3 regions of the Pseudogulbenkiania sp. MAI-1 genome follow, and region 2 is predicted to be linked to each of the others. Evidence: riboswitches for the same ligand, from Rfam matches in the RefSeq annotation. Region 2 holds a riboswitch; each other region holds the start of a gene.
The links. A riboswitch is a leader RNA that binds a small molecule or an ion and turns the genes downstream of it on or off. The one in region 2 is predicted to bind glycine.

Region 1 (5,876 bases), 1.9 Mb from region 2:
GGGCTCGACGCGCTGGTGGTCGATATCCAGGATGCCGGCGTGCGGCCGTATCCCTCCACTCAGGCCTTGCCGGACATCATGGCCGAGGCCGCTGCTCGGGGCCTCCCCGTGTTCATACTGGACCGGCCCAATCCGCTGGGGGCCGAGCGCGTCGACGGTCCGCTATCCGACGAGGACCCAACCGCGGCCACCGGCACCGTCCCCCTGCCGCTTCAGCACGGCATGACCCTGGGCGAACTAGCGCGCCTGTTCAACGCCGAAAAGCGACTGGGAACCGATCTGACGGTGATCGCCATGCGGGGTTACCGACGGGGCATGAGATTCGAAGAGACTGGGCTTTCCTGGCAGCCGCCGTCGCCCAACTGGCGCACGCTGACCCAGGTGCGGCTCTATCCCGGTATTGCCCTGGTCGAGGGGGCCAATGTCAGCGTGGGGCGCGGCACGGTCCGGCCGTTCGAATGGCTTGGCGCGCCGTGGATCGATGGGCCGGCGTTGGCCGCTTACCTGAACACCCGCGCCATTCCCGGCGTGCGCTTCGAACCGGCCGAGTTCGTGCCGGACGAGAATCCCTACCGTGGCGAGCGCTGCCAGGGCGTGCGCCTCATCCTGACCGACCGCCAGGCTCTGCGCGCGCCCCTGCTGGGCGTGGAGCTCCTCGGTGCCTTGCAGCGGCTCTATCCGGAGCAATTGCACCTTGCGCCCCCAACCAACACGCCCGACGTGCGCGAAATCCTGGGCGACTTGGCGCGGGGGAAGGTCCCGCGCCGCATCGCTGCGGACTGGCTGCCTGCGCTGCAGCGTTTCCGCGAGCGGCGGGCGTCCTACCTGCTGTATTGATCGATGAGATGAACAAAAAAAGACCCCCGCAAGCGGGGGCACAGGGACGTCAGAGGATATAGAGTCGAGGCGGGCGCTCGCCGGTCAGCATTCCACAATGTTGACCGGCACCTCGACGATGTTGACGGCCAGACCGCCACGTGCGGTTTCCTTGTACTTGGTGCTCATGTCGCGGCCGGTGTCGCGCATGGTCTTGATCACGCGGTCGAGCGAGACGAAGTGCTGGCCGTCGCCGCGCAGCGCCATGCGCACGGCGTTGATCGCCTTGACCGAGGCCATGGCGTTGCGTTCGATGCAGGGCACTTGTACCAAGCCGCCCACCGGGTCGCAGGTGAGGCCGAGGTTGTGCTCCATGGCGATCTCGGCGGCGTTCTCCACCTGTTCCGGCGTGCCGCCCATCACTTCGGCCAGGCCACCTGCTGCCATCGAACAGGCCGAGCCGACCTCGCCCTGGCAGCCGACTTCGGCACCCGAGATCGAGGCGTTGAGCTTGAACAGGATGCCGATGGCGCCGGCGGTGAGCAGGAAGCGCACGATGCCGTCTTCGTTGGCGCCGGGCACGAAGCGGGAGTAGTAGTGCAGCACCGCCGGCACGATGCCGGCCGCGCCGTTGGTCGGTGCGGTCACCACGCGGCCGCCGCCGGCGTTTTCTTCGTTCACCGCCAGGGCGTAGAGGTTGACCCAGTCCATCACCGTCAGCGGGTCGCGCAGGCTGGCTTCGGGTGCGGCCAGCAGCTTGCGGTACATGTCGGCGGCGCGGCGTTTCACCTTCATGCCGCCGGGCAGGATGCCCTCGTGTGCACAGCCGCGCTTCACGCACGCCTGCATCACGTGCCAGATGTTGAGCAGGCCGGCACGCACTTCCTCCTCGCTGCGCCACGCCAGTTCGTTCTCCAGCATGATCTGGCTGATCGGCTTGTTGTGCTCCTTGCACAGCGCCAACAGCTCGGCGGCGTTCTTGAACGGGTGGCGCAGCTCGGTCGCTCCGGGCGGGACAAAACCGGCTTCCACCGCCGCTTCGTCCACGACGAAACCACCGCCCACCGAGTAGTAGGCGCGCTTGTCGAGCACGTTGCCGGCGTCGTCACGCGCCTCGAAGGTCATGCCATTGGGGTGGAAGGGCAGCGACTTGCGCTTGTGCAGCACCAGGTGTTCCGGTTCGCTGAACACCACTTCGTGCCGGCCGAGCAGCGACAGCCGCTTGTTGGCGCGGATCGCCGCGACCATGGCCGGCACGGCGTCGGTGTCGACCTCGTCCGGCAGCTCGCCCTGTAGACCGAGCAGCACCGCCACGTCCGAACCGTGGCCCTTGCCGGTGGCGCCGAGCGAGCCGAACAGTTCGCTGCGCACGCTGGCCACTCGCTCCAGCAGGCCGTCTTTCTCCAGCCGGGCGACGAACTGGCGCGCGGCGCGCATCGGCCCCACCGTGTGCGAACTGGACGGGCCGATGCCGATCTTGAACAGGTCAAAGACGCTGATTGCCATGGTTGCTTCTCTTGCTATGGCACCCCATGCGGCGGGGTGCCTGATGAATTCGGGAGACGATCCCCGGCCGTTTCCGGCCGGGGCGAAACTTCTCTCCTGGTCACGATCCTGCCGTACGGTCCGAGCGGGGCCTTTTGATGATGGGTTTCGCTGTGCTCCACCCATCCTACAAACTCAACCCATCCTACGAGCCGCTCGCGACGGATCGTGAGTCAGGATTAACCGCGGTACACCGGGAAGGCCGCGCACAGCTCGGCCACTTGGTGGCGCACGCGCTCGATCACCGCCGGGTTCTCGATGTCATCGAGAATGTCGCAGATCCAGCCGGCCACGCGTTCCACCTCGGCTTCCTTGAAGCCGCGGGTGGTCACGGCCGGGGTGCCGATGCGGATGCCGCTGGTGACGAACGGGCTTTGCGGGTCGTTCGGCACGGCGTTCTTGTTCACGGTGATGTGCGCCGCACCCAGCGCCGCGTCGGCTGCCTTGCCAGTCAGGCCCTGGTTGATCAGCGACAGCAGGAACAGGTGATCGTCCGTCTTGTTGGACACCACGCTGTAACCGCGGTTCTGGAACACCTTGACCATGGCGCGGGCGTTGGCGATGACCTGCTGTTGGTAGGCCTTGAACTCCGGCTGCTGCGCCTCGAGGAAGGCCACCGCCTTGGCGGCGATGACGTGCATCAGCGGGCCGCCCTGAATGCCGGGGAAGACCAGCGAGCTGAACTTCTTCTCCAGTTCCGGGTTGCTCTTGCACAGGATCAGGCCGCCGCGCGGGCCGCGCAGGGTCTTGTGGGTGGTGGTGGTGACAACGTCGGCGAACGGCACCGGGTTCGGGTACAGGCCGGCGGCAACCAGGCCCGCCACGTGGGCCATGTCGACGAACAGGTAGGCGCCGACGCTATCGGCGATCTCGCGGAAGCGGGCGAAGTCGAGCACCAGGGAGTAGGCGGAGAAGCCGGCCACGATCATCTTCGGCTTGTGCTCCTGGGCCAGGCGCGCCACTTCGTCGTAGTCGATCTCGCCGGTTTCCGGGTTGAGGCCGTATTGCACCGAGTTGTAGATCTTGCCGGAGAAGTTGACCTTGGCGCCGTGGGTGAGGTGGCCGCCGTGCGCCAGGCTCATGCCGAGCACGGTGTCGTGCGGCTCCAGCAGCGCCATGTAGACCGCGGCGTTGGCCTGGCTGCCGGAGTGCGGCTGCACGTTGGCGTAGTCGGCGCCGAACAGTTGCTTGGCACGGTCGATGGCGAGCTGCTCGACCACGTCGACGTGCTCGCAGCCGCCGTAGTAGCGCTTGCCGGGGTAGCCTTCGGCGTATTTGTTGGTGAGTTGCGAACCCTGAGCCTGCATCACGCGTGGGCTGGTGTAGTTTTCGGAGGCGATCAGCTCGATGTGATCTTCCTGGCGCTGGCGCTCGGCCTCCAGCGCGTTCCACAGGGCGTCGTCGAAGCCGGCAATCTGCATATCCTGGGTAAACATGGTGTGTCCTTAGTTGTTGCAGGGCCGGCGGCCAATGGCGGCCGCCGCGTACCCGGTCGATAGAGTCGACCTGCGGCCCGCAGAGGGCAGGGAAGGGGATGAACGGCAGGCGCAGGGCACGGACGCGGGTCCCCATCCGACACAGGTCAGATGACGCCCCCTCTGTCCTTTTGCCTGAGAGATTGAGGCGGGCGACGGGCGCCCGGCCATGCTTCCTTCGGCGAGGCCTCACGGGCCTTCTCTCCAGAGAGCCGAACGACATTGCGGTTCTTTTGCCTGAGAGTTTCTGGGGCGATACCCCTTCGGCGCCACCGCTCAAGGTGGTCTCTCCCGCAATGTTTGACGCGGCTGGTGCCGAATCTAGAGATGCCGCCGCAGGCTGTCAACGTGATTCGTCGCGCCTTGCCGATTGTGGCAATGCACAAAAAGACGCCTGGCGGGGCGCCAATGGGCCGGCGCGGCCCGGCGGCGGGGGGAATAGTCGGATCGGTGACGAAAGTGGTCGGCTGCTGAGCTGCCGGGCGGCGGCGTGCCGTACGCGCCCCGGCGACCCTGTCCGGAGGCGGTGTAGGGCCGATGCAACACTCCATCGGCCCCCTCTTGCGGTCACGCCACGGCGGGGTCGGCGTGCCTCAGCGCGGTGCCGGGTGTCAGGAGTTCCTGATGCAACCGCACCACGTCGCCGATGATCAGCAGGGCCGGTGGCCGTATCCCGGCTGCCGCGATGCGCTCGGGCAGGGTGGCGAGATCGGCGCTGACGATGCGCTGCTGGGGCGTGGTGGCGCGCTCGACCACCGCTGCCGGCGTGTTGCCGGGGCGGCCGTGGCGCATCAGCTCGGCGCAGATGCGTTCCGCCTCGGAAAGCCCCATATACACCACCACGGTCTCTTCCGCGCCGGTGTGGCGCGCCCACTCCAGCTCGTCTTCCCCCTCGCGGCGGTGACCGGTGACGAGGCTCACGCCCTGGGCGTAGTCGCGGTGGGTGAGCGGCATCAGTCCCATCGCCGCGGCGCCACAGGCGGCGGTGATGCCGGGGATCACTTCACAGCGGATGCCGGCGGCGGCCAGGGCCTGGATTTCTTCGCCGCCCCGGCCGAACAGGAACGGATCGCCGCCCTTGAGCCGGACCACGCGCCGTCCCTGCCTGGCCTCGCGCACCAGCAGCGCATTGATCTCGTCCTGCGGCAGGGTGTGGCGGCTGGCCTCCTTGCCGACGTCGATGCGCCAGGCCGTGGGCGGGACCAGCGCGATGACCGCCGCGTCGACCAGGTGGTCGTACAGCACCACCTCGGCGCGCTGCAAGCGGGCGAGCCCTTTCACCGTGAGCAGTTCCGGGTCGCCGGGGCCGGCCCCCACCAGACAGACCGAGCCGGGCGGGAAGTCGTCATTCGGGGAAACGGCAGGCGGCGTTCCGGGGAGCGTCAGGAGGGGGAGCGGATCGGGAGGGTTCATGCTGGACTCCTGCACAAGGTGATGACAATGGCGCAAGTGTAGGAACGGCGCGGTCTGGAAATCGTTGATGCGCATCAATTCCTTAAACATGTATCGCCTATACAGTTTCGTTCAGGCACCGGGTGTTTCCGGTGATTCGTGATAGGAGGCCGTATGAGCGCCAGCTTCACCAAGTCGACCGCCCGCAATATTTTTTATGGTGGGGCGGTGTTTTTCTTTCTGTTGTTCATCGCATTGACCGTCGATACCACCCAGGCGCTGCCCAAGCGCGACAACCGCGCCAACCTGACCGAGCAGGTGGCGCGCGGCAAGAACATCTGGGAGACCCGCAACTGTATCGGCTGTCACACCCTGCTGGGCGAGGGAGCTTACTTCGCGCCGGAGTTGGGCAATGTCTACAAGCGCCGCGGGCCGGAGTTCATCAAGGCCTGGATCAAGGGCCAGCCGACCGGCGCGCCGGGCCGTCGTCAGATGCCGCAATTCCATCTGACCGATGGCGAGCTGGACGATCTGGTTGCCTTCCTCAAGTACAGCTCCGAGATCAATACCAACAACTGGCCGCCCAACGTTGAAGGTTGAGGCCGTCAAGCTGGATGAATTCTTGTCAGATTTAGGGAGATTCGCATG
Region 2 (5,876 bases):
ACAAATGTGTCGGAGTAAATGACAAAAATTGTTTCAAACTTGCACGACCAGCAAACCCTGGAGCAGGCCTTTGCCCAGTTCAACGCCGTTTCCGGCCAGCTGATCGACGCCTACAACCAACTGCAGGGGCAGGTCAACGTACTGAATGCCCAGCTGGACGAGGCCAACAACGAGCTGAGGCGGCAGCTGTCCAACAATGCCGCGCTGGCCGAGCGGCTCGGCATGCTGCTGGAGGCCCTGCCGGCCGGCGTGGTCGAGCTGTTGGCCGATGGCCGGGTGCATACCGAGAACTCCGCCGCCGAGACGATGCTAGGCGCCTCGGTTCGAGGCCGGCTCTGGGCGGAGGTGCTGGCCGGCTTTCTGCCGACCGGTATTGATAACACCTTCTTGTTACCGCGTTGCGGCGAGCAGCCGGCGCGGCGCATCACACTGCAGTATCAGGATCTACCCGAACTGGGCGGTCAGATTGTGTTGTTGCATGACGTGACCCATCTGCATCAGCTGTCCAGCGAACTCGCGCAGCAGCAGAAGCTGGCCTCGATGGGCAGCATGGCGGCGTCGCTGGCGCATCAGCTGCGCACACCGTTGACGACCGCCATGCTCTACACCGCCAACCTGCGTCAGCCGGGCTTGGGCGAGGCGGAGCGCGAGCGTTTCATCGACAAGAGCCTGGCCCGTCTCAAGGCGCTGGAGGGCCTGATCCAGAACATGCTGGGCTTTGTCCGGGGGCAGGTATCCGAGTGTGAATTGCTCGACATGGCCGGCTTGGTGGAAGAGGTGCGTGCCGTGGTGCAGCCGCACTACGCCGCCCGGGCGGTTCGGCTGGAGTGTGACTTTGCGCTGGATTCCGAGGCGCGGGTTGCCGGCGATCGCAAGGCGCTGGCCGGGGTGCTGGTCAATCTGCTGGATAACGCCCTGCATTTTTCCGGCGAGGGCCAGCGGGTCGGTCTGAGCGCACGGCAGGAGGGGGGCGAGGTGCTGGTGAGCGTGGATGACGAGGGACCGGGGGTGGCCGACGAACTGCTGGAGCGGGTGTTCGAGCCGTTTTTCACCACGCGCTCGGGGGGCACCGGACTGGGGCTCGCCATCGTCAAGAAAGTGGTCGAGGAACTGCACGGCAGCGTGCACGCGGGCAACCTTGACGCTGGCGGCGCTTGCTTCACGGTGCGCCTGCCGCTGGCGTGAGCCGCGCCGCGAGCTGATCCTAACTCCGCGGATCTTACTCTTCCAGGTATTGGGTCTTGTCGGTGACCTTGGCCCAGTCCTCGTGATCGGGCAGGGGGTCTTTCTTGGTGGCGATGACCGGCCAGACCTTGGCCAGCCTCTCGTTGATTTCGATGAAGTGCAGCTGATCGGCCGGCACGTCTTCTTCGGCGTAGATGGCTTCGACCGGGCACTCGGCGACGCACAGCGTGCAGTCGATGCACTCGTCGGGGTCGATGGCGAGGAAATTGGGACCTTCGTGGAAGCAATCGACCGGGCAGACGTCGACGCAGTCGGTGTATTTGCATTTGATGCAGGCTTCGGTTACAACGTAGGCCATCGCGGTTTCCTCTGGCTGTTCAACGCTACTATTCCACAGTCTAGTCAATTTTGCCGCCGTTTGATTTTCCCGGCCGTTCCCGATGACCTCTTCCTTCGTTCCTTCCGTCCCCTACCGTGGCCGCTTTGCGCCCAGCCCGACCGGTCTGTTGCACGCCGGCTCGCTGACCACCGCCGTCGGCAGTTATCTCGAGGCATATAGCCGGGGGGGTGAATGGCTGCTGCGCATGGAAGACCTCGACCCGCTGCGCGAGATGGCGGGAGCGGCGTCGGCCATCCTGCACACGCTGGAGGCGCTGGGCTTCGAATGGGATGGCGAGGTGGTGTACCAGAGCCGGCGCCATGAGCTGTACCGCGCCGCGCTGGATCAGCTGATAAGGGATGGCTTGGCGTACGCTTGCGCCTGCACCCGCAAGGAGATCGCCATGCACGCCCAACGCGGGGTGGATGGCTTCGTCTACCCGGGTACCTGCCGTGATGGCTGCCCATCGGATCGCCCCGGCCGGGCCTGGCGCTTGCGTGTGGCGCCGGGCGAGACGGTCTTCGTCGACCGGCTGCAGGGGGAGTACCGCCAGGAACTGGAGCGCGACATCGGCGACTTCGTGCTGCTGCGCGCCGACGGCTTTTGGGCTTATCAACTGGCGGTAGTGGTGGACGACGCAGAGCAGGGGGTGACCGATATCGTGCGCGGGGCCGATCTCTTGGTGTCGACGCCGCGCCAGATCGCCGTGCAACGGGCGCTGGGGGTGGCGACGCCGAGCTATTGCCACCTGCCCCTGATGGTCAACGCCGCCGGCGAGAAGCTGTCCAAGCAGACGCTGGCGCCGGCGATATCGCCTGAGGCGGCGGCCGAGGAGCTGCGCCGGGCGCTGGTCCGGCTCGGCCATGTGCCGCCGGCGGAGTGCCATGATCTCGCCGAACTGTGGGCATGGGCGCGGACCAACTGGTCGCTCGCGCGGGTGCCGGTGGGGCCGGTAGCGGTGTGAACCGGGTTTCGATCATACTGGCGCGCCAAGGGATTCGGACGTAGGAATAAGGCAAAATGACGTGGCGTCGCGCCGACATAATCGCGCTTGCTGCCGTGTTCGGCTTGCCAGACCGGCGGCCAGCGCCGATAATCTGGCCCCATCTAGCAGGAGAGAGTGGCCGCACAAGCCGGCCACCGCCGAAGGCGCAAGTGCACCCGCAATCGCTCAGGCAAAAGGACTGCGAGGATCGGGCCGTCGCTCCATGAGCGGCCCGCCGAATCTGGAGAGCGGCGCCTGGTTCCAGGCGTCCACCGAAGGGGCTAACGGCCGTGCTGCAGCGGCCGGAAAATCTCAGGTGTAGGGACAGAGGGGTGTATTGAAGGATGAACGCACCCTTAAGGACTCCGCATGACGGCCCCGAAACGTACCCCCCTGTTTGACGAACACCTCGCCGCCGGCGCCAAGATGGTCGACTTTGCCGGCTGGGAAATGCCCATCCACTACGGCTCGCAGCTGAAAGAGCACGAGCAGGTGCGTAGCGACGCCGGCATGTTCGACGTCTCCCACATGACGGTGATCGACATCACCGGCGCCGACGCCAAGGCCTGGCTGCAGAAGCTGATCGCCAACGACGTCGCCAAACTGGGCTTCGAGGGCAAGGCGCTGTACTCCGGCATGCTCAATGCCGATGGCGGCGTGGTCGATGACCTGATCGTCTATCTCACTTCCTACGGCTATCGCATGGTGGTCAACGCCGGCACCACCGACAAGGACCTGGCCTGGATGGAGCAGCAGAAGGCCGGTTTCGACGTGAGCCTGAACGTGCGCCGCGATCTGGCCATGCTGGCGGTGCAGGGCCCCAACGCCATTGCCAAGGTCTGTGCGGTCAAGCCGACGCTGGCAGACGCTATCAAATCACTGAAAGTCTTCCAGGGTTTGCCTGCAGGCGACTGGTTCTTTGCCCGAACCGGCTATACCGGCGAAGACGGCCTGGAAATCATGGTGCCCGCCGCCGAGGCGCCGACCTTCTTCCGCGAACTCTTGACCGCCGGCGTGGCGCCGATTGGCCTGGGTGCGCGCGACACGCTGCGCCTGGAGGCCGGCATGAACCTGTACGGCCACGACATGGACGAGACCGTGTCGCCGCTGGCCGCCGGCATGGGCTGGACCATCGCCTGGGAGCCGGCCGAGCGCGATTTCATTGGCCGCCGCGCGCTGGAAGCGCAGAAGGCCGCCGGTGTCGCCATGAAGCAGGTCGGCCTGGTGCTGGAAGGCCGCGGCGTGCTGCGCGAGGGCCTGAAGGTGGTGGTCGAGGGTGCCGGGGAAGGCGTCATCACCAGCGGTACCTTCTCGCCGACGCTGAAGCATTCCATCGCCATCGCCCGCGTGCCGGCCGCCACCGGCGAGACCGCGCTGGTCGATCTGCGCGGCACGCTGACCGAGGTGCGCGTGGTCAAGATGCCGTTTGTTCGCAACGGCAAAAAAGTCTTTAATTAAGCCGAAGTATCCGGACTGAGTGGAGGCTGGCGCGGCCGGCTTCCGGACAAGGCCGCAAGACCTTGTCATGACCCCTTTTTTTACATTGGAGATGCAGTAATGAGCCAGATTCCCGCCGAATTGAAATACGTATCCAGCCACGAATGGCTGCGTCTGGAAGAGGACGGCACCGTGACTGTGGGCATCACCGAGCACGCCCAGGAGCTGCTGGGCGACATCGTGTTCGTCGAGCTGCCGAAAGTGGGCGCCGCCCTGGGCGAAGGCGAGCAGGCCGGCGTGGTCGAATCGGTCAAGGCCGCTTCCGATATCTATTCGCCGATCGAAGGTGAAGTGGTGGAGGTGAACGAGGAGCTGGAAGCCGCGCCGGAACTGGCCAACAGCGAGCCGTACGGCCAGGGCTGGTTCTTCAAGCTCAAGCCGGCCAACGCCGCCGACCTCGACAAGCTGCTGAGCGCCGACGAGTACGCTCAGGAAATCGGCGCCTGATCGAGCCGTGCCGGCCTCGCGCCCCTGGGCGTGGGGCCTTTGCTTTTACGGGCCGGCAGCGCCGGTCCATAGTCTTCTTGCATCCGGATACTTGCAACATGACACTCTCTACCCTGTTTAATCACGACGAATTCATCGCCCGCCACATCGGCCCGTGCGAGACCGAAAAGGCGGAAATGCTGGCCGCTGTCGGCGTCAGCTCGCTGGAAGAGCTGGTGGCCCAGACCGTGCCGGCCAACATCCGTTTCAACCGCGCGCTGGACCTGCCGCCGGCCGAGCGTGAAGCCGACGCGCTGGCCGATCTGAAAGCGATCGCCGGCAAGAACGTCGTCAACAAGTCCTTCATCGGCCTGGGCTACTACCCGGTGCTGACCCCGGGTGTGATCCTGCGCAACGTGCTGGAAAACCCGGGCTGGTACACCGCCTACACCCCGTACCAGGCCGAAATCGCCCAGGGCCGCCTGGAAGCGCTGCTGAACTTCCAGCAGATGATCATCGACCTGACCGGTCTGGAAGTCGCCAACGCCTCGCTGCTCGACGAAGCCACCGCCGCCGCCGAAGCCATGGCGATGGCGCGCCGCGTGTCCAAGTCCAAGTCCAACCAGTTCTTCGTCGACCGCCGCGTGCTGCCGCAGACGCTGGACGTCATGAAGACCCGCGCCGAGTACTTCGGCTTCGAACTGGTGCTGGGCCATCCGGAAGAAGCGGGCAACGGCGACTACTTCGGCGCACTGTTCCAGTACCCGGGCGAGAGCGGCGAGCTCTTGGACCTCACCCCGTACATCGCCGCCGCCAAAGCCCGTGGTGCGCTGACCATCGTCGCCGCCGACGTGATGGCGCTGGTGGCGCTGAAATCGCCGGGCGAGATGGGCGCCGACGTGGCGGTGGGCAACACCCAGCGCTTCGGCGTGCCGATGGGCTTTGGCGGCCCGCACGCCGCCTACTTCGCGTTCAAGGACGACATGAAGCGCTCGGCGCCGGGCCGCATCATCGGCGTGTCGGTCGACGCCAAGGGCAAGACCGCGCTGCGCATGGCGCTGCAGACCCGCGAGCAGCACATCCGCCGCGAAAAGGCCAACTCCAATATTTGTACCTCGCAGGTGCTGCTGGCTAACATCGCCGGCATGTACGCGGTGTACCACGGCGCCGAGGGCGTGAAGCGCATCGCCGCGCGCATCCACCGTCTGGCCGCCATCTTCGCCCATGCGGTGAAGGCTGCCGGCGGCAAGCTGGTGTTCGACCGCTTCTACGACACCGTGCAGGTCGACCTGGGTGCCAAGGCGGCCGAGGTCTACGCCGCCGCGCTGGCCGCCGGCATCAACCTGCGTGACGCCGGCAACGGCGTGCTGGGCGTGGCCTTCCACGAAGCCGCCAGCGAAGCCG
Region 3 (5,876 bases), 2.5 Mb from region 2:
TCTTCTCCGCCGCCGACAGCTTGCTGCCGATTGGGGGCGTCATGCGACTAACGGGGGGCTCGTTCATCGCTCAGCCCCGGTAGTAGCGTTGCGGCACGAACGGCGTTTTGGCAACTTCGATCGCCACCGGCCTTCCGCCCGAGGGCGTCAGGTTGAAGTCGGAAGGGGAACCAGGCGGCACATTGCGCACCGCCTGACCGGTTCGTCAGCCCGGGCCGCTTAGTCCTGATAGGCCGTCAGCGGAGGGCAGCTGCACACCAGGTTGCGATCGCCGAACACATTGTCGACACGCCCCACCGGCGGCCAGTACTTGCTGCCGTGGTCACGCTCGATGCCGCGAGGGAACACCGCCTGCTCGCGGCTGTAGCTGTGTGTCCACTCGCCGACGAGCGCCGCCGCGGTATGTGGCGCGTGCTTCAGGGGGTTGTCCTCCCGGTCGAGGCGGCCTTCTTCCACGGCGCGGATTTCCTCGCGGATCGTCACCATCGCCTCGATGAAGCGGTCGAGCTCTGCCTTCGACTCCGACTCGGTCGGCTCGATCATCAGCGTGCCGGCCACCGGGAACGACATGGTCGGCGCGTGGAAACCAAAATCCATCAGACGCTTGGCGACATCCTCGCCCGAAATCCCGGTCGCGTCCTTGAGCGGCCGCAGATCGACGATGCACTCGTGCGCCACACGGTCGTTGGGGCCGGTATAGAGGATCGGGTAGTGCGGCGCGAGCCGGGTCGCGATGTAGTTGGCGTTGAGAATCGCCGCCTCGGTTGCGTGCTTGAGACCTGCCGCGCCCATCAGTGTGATGTAGCTCCAGGTGATCGGCAGGATGCTGGCACTGCCGTAGGGGGCCGCCGACACCGCACCGCCTCCCGCCAGTTCGCCCGTCTTGTGGCCAGGCAGGAAGGGGGCGAGGTGGGACTTCACGCCGATCGGACCGACACCCGGACCGCCGCCGCCATGCGGGATGCAGAAGGTCTTGTGCAGGTTGAGGTGCGACACGTCTCCGCCGAAAGAACCCGGCTGGGCGAGGCCGACCAGCGCGTTCATGTTGGCGCCGTCGATGTAGACCTGGCCACCGTGGGTGTGGACGATGTCGCAAATTTCGCGCACCCGCTCCTCGAATACCCCATGGGTGGACGGGTAGGTGATCATGATCGCGGCGAGCTTGTCGCTGTGTTGCTCGGCCTTGGCCTGGAGGTCGTCGACATCGATGTTGCCAGCGGTATCGCAGGCAACCACGACCACCCTCATGTTCACCATCTGCGCCGACGCCGGGTTGGTGCCGTGCGCCGACGAGGGAATCAGGCAGACGTCGCGTTGCCCCTCGCCGCGGCTGGCATGATAGGCGCGGATCGCCAACAGGCCGGCGTACTCGCCCTGCGAGCCGGCGTTCGGCTGCAGCGATACCGCGTCATAGCCGGTGATGGCGCACAGCATGGCTTCCAGTTCGCGCGTCAATTCGTGGTAGCCCGCGGCCTGGTCCTGCGGCGCGAACGGGTGCAGGTTGCCGAACTCGGGCCAGGTCACCGGGATCATCTCGGTGGTGGCGTTGAGCTTCATCGTGCAGCTGCCCAGCGGGATCATGGTGCGATCGAGCGCCAGGTCCTTGTCGGCGAGGCGGCGCAGGTAGCGCAGCATCCCGGTCTCCGACTGATAGTGGTGGAATACCGGATGGCTGAGGATGTCGCCGCGGCGCAGCAGGGCAGGGGGAATGGCCTCGGTCACGCCGGCCTCGATCTCGGCAAAGTCCGGGATGGCGTTGCCCAGCGCGAAGATCGACCACAGACTCTGCACATCGGCAGCGGTCGTCGTTTCATCCAACGTGATGCCGATCTCGGTAGCGCTGATATGACGCAGGTTGATCGACTGGGTACGCGCCAGCGTATGCAACACCTCGGTGCGGTTGCCGCTGTCGATGCGCAGGGTGTCGAAGAAGTTTTCGGTCGGCACCTTGTAGCCCAGGCGGCGCAGGCCTTCGGCCAACACGGCGGTCAGCCGGTGCACCCGCCGTGCGATCGTCTTCAGGCCCTCGGCCCCGTGATAGCAGGCGTACAGCCCGGCCATGATGGCCAATAGCGCCTGGGCGGTGCAGATGTTGCTGGTGGCTTTCTCGCGGCGGATATGCTGTTCGCGCGTCTGCATCGCCAGGCGCAGGGCCGGGCGGCCGTGGCTGTCCAGCGACACGCCGACCAGACGGCCGGGCATGCTGCGTTTGAAGTCGTCGCGGGTGGCGAAGTAGGCCGCATGCGGCCCGCCAAAGCCCATCGGCACACCGAAGCGCTGGGTGCTGCCCACCGCCACATCGGCACCGAACGCCCCCGGAGGGAGCAACAGCGTCAGTGCCAGCAGATCGGCGGCCACCACCACCAAGGCGCCGTTGGCGTGGGCGGTCTCGGTCACGCTGCGATAGTCGATCAGATCGCCGTGGCTGCCCGGGTATTGCAGCAGCACGCCGAAACCATCGAAGCCGGCAAGGTCGCGACGTGGATCACCGGTCACCACCTCGATGCCCAGCGGTTCGGCACGGGTACGCACCACTTCGATGGTCTGCGGATGACAATCGCGCGCCACGAAGAACGCGGGGCTCTTCGACTTCGCCAGGCGCTGGCAGAACGTCATCGCCTCGGCGGCGGCGGTGGCTTCGTCGAGCATCGAGGCGTTGGCGATGTCGAGCCCGGTCAGGTCCGACACCATGGTCTGGAAATTGAGCAGCGCTTCCAGCCGGCCTTGCGAGATTTCCGGCTGGTACGGGGTATAGGCGGTGTACCAGGCCGGGTTTTCCAGCACGTTGCGCAAAATCACCGTAGGGGTGTGGGTGCCGTAGTAGCCCATGCCGATATACGACTTCATCACCTTGTTGCGCTTGGCGATGTTGGCGAGCCGCGCCAGCGTCTCGGCTTCGCTATGCCCTTCGCCGAGCTTGAGCGCGGTCGTCAGACGGATGCTCGCGGGAACCACCTCGTCCATCAGCGCGGCGACGGACGACACGCCCAGCGTGGCCAGCATGGCCTGTTGTTCGCTGGTGTCGGGGCCGATATGGCGGCGCTGGAACAGTTCACGCTGCTCCAGCGTGGAAAACGGAATCATTGGGGTGCTCATGGCAGTCCTCCTGGCAGTCAGCTCAAGTCGCCCAGCAGTTGCCGGTAGCCGGTCTCGTCGAGCAGACCATCCAGTGCCGAAGCATCGTCAAGCTTGATGCGGAAGATCCAACCATCGGTCTGCGGCGCGTGGTTGATGAGCGACGGCTCGGTTTGCAGTGCTGGGTTGACTTCAAGCACGCTGCCGGCGAGCGGCATTGTGATCTCACCGGCGGCCTTGACCGATTCGATGGTGGCCGCTTCGCTGTCGGCGGCGAACTCGTCGCCCACGTTTGGCAGCTGCACGAAGACGATGTCACCCAGCTGTTGTTGGGCGAAGTCGGTGATGCCGACAGTGACGCTGCCGTCGCGCTCGAGGCGCAACCATTCGTGGGATTCGGTGAATCTGACTTGGCTCATGTATCTCTCCTGACTCGGTTCGTATGCGGATAAGGCCGACATAACGGTCAGGACAAACACAGCAAGCAGGAGGAATGCAAAGGCTTCCGAGCTAGGGCGCTGGCCTGAACCTGAAACGTCAGCTGCGCCCCCTCTGTCCCTTTGCCTGAGAGATTATGGTGGCTCACACAGGCAAGCCACCTTCCTTCGGCGAGGCCGTCGCCCGCTCACGGTGCGATGCCTTCTCTCCAGAGAGCCCGTCCAAGCAGCAGTCCTTTTGCCTGAGAGTTTCTGGGGCGATACCCCTTCGGCGCCGCCATGACCAGGCGGTCTCTCCTGCTAGCTTGCTAAGGCTTTTTTCAAACTACTGGGCCTGCTCGTCGGCTGTCAAGCCGAAAAAAATCTCCCCCCTGGGCCCCGGCAGGGACGGGCGCTCTGCCGGAATTTTCCTATCCCTGCTCGATGACGGCGGGTGGACAGCTAGCCAGCAGTTCGTCGATGAACACCCGCAGCACCGCCGGTTGCGAGGCGCCGCGCCGCGTGATGGCGGTAAAAGGCCACCGGGAGCTGAAGCGGGCGGGATCGATCTGGCGCATCTCGCCGCTCTTGACCCAGCGGGCGGCGTAGTGGACCGGCAAAAACCCGACGTAGGCCCCGGACAGGATGAGGATGGCCTGGGCTTCGACGTTGTCGACGGTGGCGGTGGCCTTGCTGACCCGGAGCAACTGCAGGTCGCGCTGCTGCAGATAGCCTCGGGCCACGATGTGGCTCTCCCCGATGCGCCGGAACAGCTCGTCCTCGCTGGGCGGCTGCTCGTACAGCGGGCTGTAACGGCCGCAATACAGGCCATCGGGTTCATCGTAGAGCGGCATGTAGGCGAGGCCGGGAACCCGTAGCGGAAAATGCCCGATGGCGATGTGCAGGCGCCCGTCGAGCACGCGCGCCTCCAGCTCGGCCGGGGTGCCGATGTAGACGTCGAGCTGCACGTCGTGACCGCGCGACACGAACTGCCGCAAGGTCTTGGGCAGGGGCGACTCTGCGTCGGTGATGGTGTTGTCGATGATGCCCAGGTAGAGCCGTCCGGAGATGCGCTGCTTCAGCGCATTGGTGTCCATGCAGAACGACTCCACCGCCAACAGCAGCCGCTGTGCGGCCTCGTAGGTGGCGACACCGTGCTCCGTCAGGCGAAAGCCGCCGCGGCCCCGCTCGCACAGCGTCACCCCAAGGCGGGTTTCGAGATTGTTCATCTGTTCGCTGATGGTCGACTGGCTGCTGTTCAAGGCCGCCTGCGCGGCGGAAAAGCCGCCGCATTTGACGATGGTCATGAAGACCCTGAGCAGTTTCAGGTCGACGTCCTGGAGCTGGTTCACCGCTTTTTTCCCCCCGAGAATCACATCGGAAATTCCGATTTGAAGATCTGATCTTTCTTATTTTTTCGGCCCGCTTCTTTCCCCATAGTCACTCAAAAGGCAGGGCGTACTCAAGCCCGGCCTTCACTGTCACAGACCATGTGGAGACGTTGAAATGCAGAATAACGGGTATGAAACGGGCCGTCTGAATTTGCCGTTCGTGGGCCATTGCACCTTCGCCAAATCGGCGGTTTGTCTCGACTGGGACCGCATCGACGCCGACGTGGCGATCCTCGGTGCTCCCAACGACATGGGCACGCAGTGGCGCTCGGGCGCCCGCTTCGGTCCGCGCGGCATCCGCGAAGCATCGACGCTGTTTTCGTTCGGCCACGCCGGCGCCTACGACCACGAAGACGACGTGATGTACCTCACCCAGGAGGACGTGCGCATGGTGGACGTGGGCGATGCTGACATCGTCCATACCGACATGGCCAGCAGCAACGCCAACATCGAGTTCGCGGTGCGCAAGATTCTCGAATCGGGCGCGATGCCGGTGGTGCTGGGCGGCGACCACTCGATCCACGCCCCGGTGATCAAGGCCTACGAAGGCCGCGGGCCGATCCACATCATTCATTTCGACGCCCACCTCGACTTCGTCGACGAGCGCCACGGCGTGCGCTATGGCCACGGCAACCCGCTGCGCCGCGCCTCCGAGATGGATCACATCGCCGGCATGACCCAGCTGGGCATCCGCAACGTGTCGTCGTCGAATCGTGCCGACTACGACGCGGCACGCGCGGCCGGCTCCCACATCCTGTCGGTACGCGACGTGCGCCGCCTCGGCACCGAGGGCGTGCTGGCGCAGATTCCGGAGAGCGCAGCCTACTACATCACCATCGATATCGACGGCTTCGATCCGTCCATCGCGCCGGGCACCGGCACGCCCAGCCACGGCGGCTTCCAGTACTACGAGGTGCTGGAAATCATCCAGGCGCTCGCCAAGCGCAGCCAGGGCCGCATCGTCGGCATGGACCTGGTCGAGGTGGCGCCGGCC

Region 1: linked by a shared signal. The riboswitch ahead of glyA (serine hydroxymethyltransferase) and the one ahead of gcvT (glycine cleavage system aminomethyltransferase GcvT) in region 2 are both predicted to bind glycine.
Region 3: linked by a shared signal. The riboswitch ahead of gcvH (glycine cleavage system protein GcvH) and the one ahead of gcvT (glycine cleavage system aminomethyltransferase GcvT) in region 2 are both predicted to bind glycine.

The regions. Positions count from the first base shown of each region.
Region 1 is NZ_AZUR01000001.1:1,427,001-1,432,876, forward strand. It holds gene PSEMAI1_RS0106595 (serine hydrolase) at 1-837, shown strand, start outside; gene PSEMAI1_RS0106600 (L-serine ammonia-lyase) at 922-2,322, opposite strand; gene glyA (serine hydroxymethyltransferase) at 2,541-3,797, opposite strand; glycine riboswitch at 4,052-4,140, opposite strand; gene cobA (uroporphyrinogen-III C-methyltransferase) at 4,404-5,249, opposite strand; gene PSEMAI1_RS0106615 (cytochrome c) at 5,403-5,828, shown strand; gene PSEMAI1_RS0106620 (cbb3-type cytochrome c oxidase subunit I) at 5,874-5,876, shown strand, end outside.
Region 2 is NZ_AZUR01000001.1:3,376,709-3,382,584, reverse strand. It holds gene PSEMAI1_RS0115770 (PAS domain-containing sensor histidine kinase) at 40-1,185, shown strand; gene fdxA (ferredoxin FdxA) at 1,220-1,543, opposite strand; gene gluQRS (tRNA glutamyl-Q(34) synthetase GluQRS) at 1,626-2,528, shown strand; glycine riboswitch at 2,666-2,761, shown strand; glycine riboswitch at 2,781-2,887, shown strand; gene gcvT (glycine cleavage system aminomethyltransferase GcvT) at 2,919-4,007, shown strand; gene gcvH (glycine cleavage system protein GcvH) at 4,107-4,493, shown strand; gene gcvP (aminomethyl-transferring glycine dehydrogenase) at 4,592-5,876, shown strand, end outside.
Region 3 is NZ_AZUR01000001.1:870,508-876,383, forward strand. It holds gene gcvP (aminomethyl-transferring glycine dehydrogenase) at 220-3,096, opposite strand; gene gcvH (glycine cleavage system protein GcvH) at 3,114-3,494, opposite strand; glycine riboswitch at 3,733-3,822, opposite strand; gene PSEMAI1_RS0104005 (LysR family transcriptional regulator) at 3,923-4,843, opposite strand; gene speB (agmatinase) at 4,998-5,876, shown strand, end outside.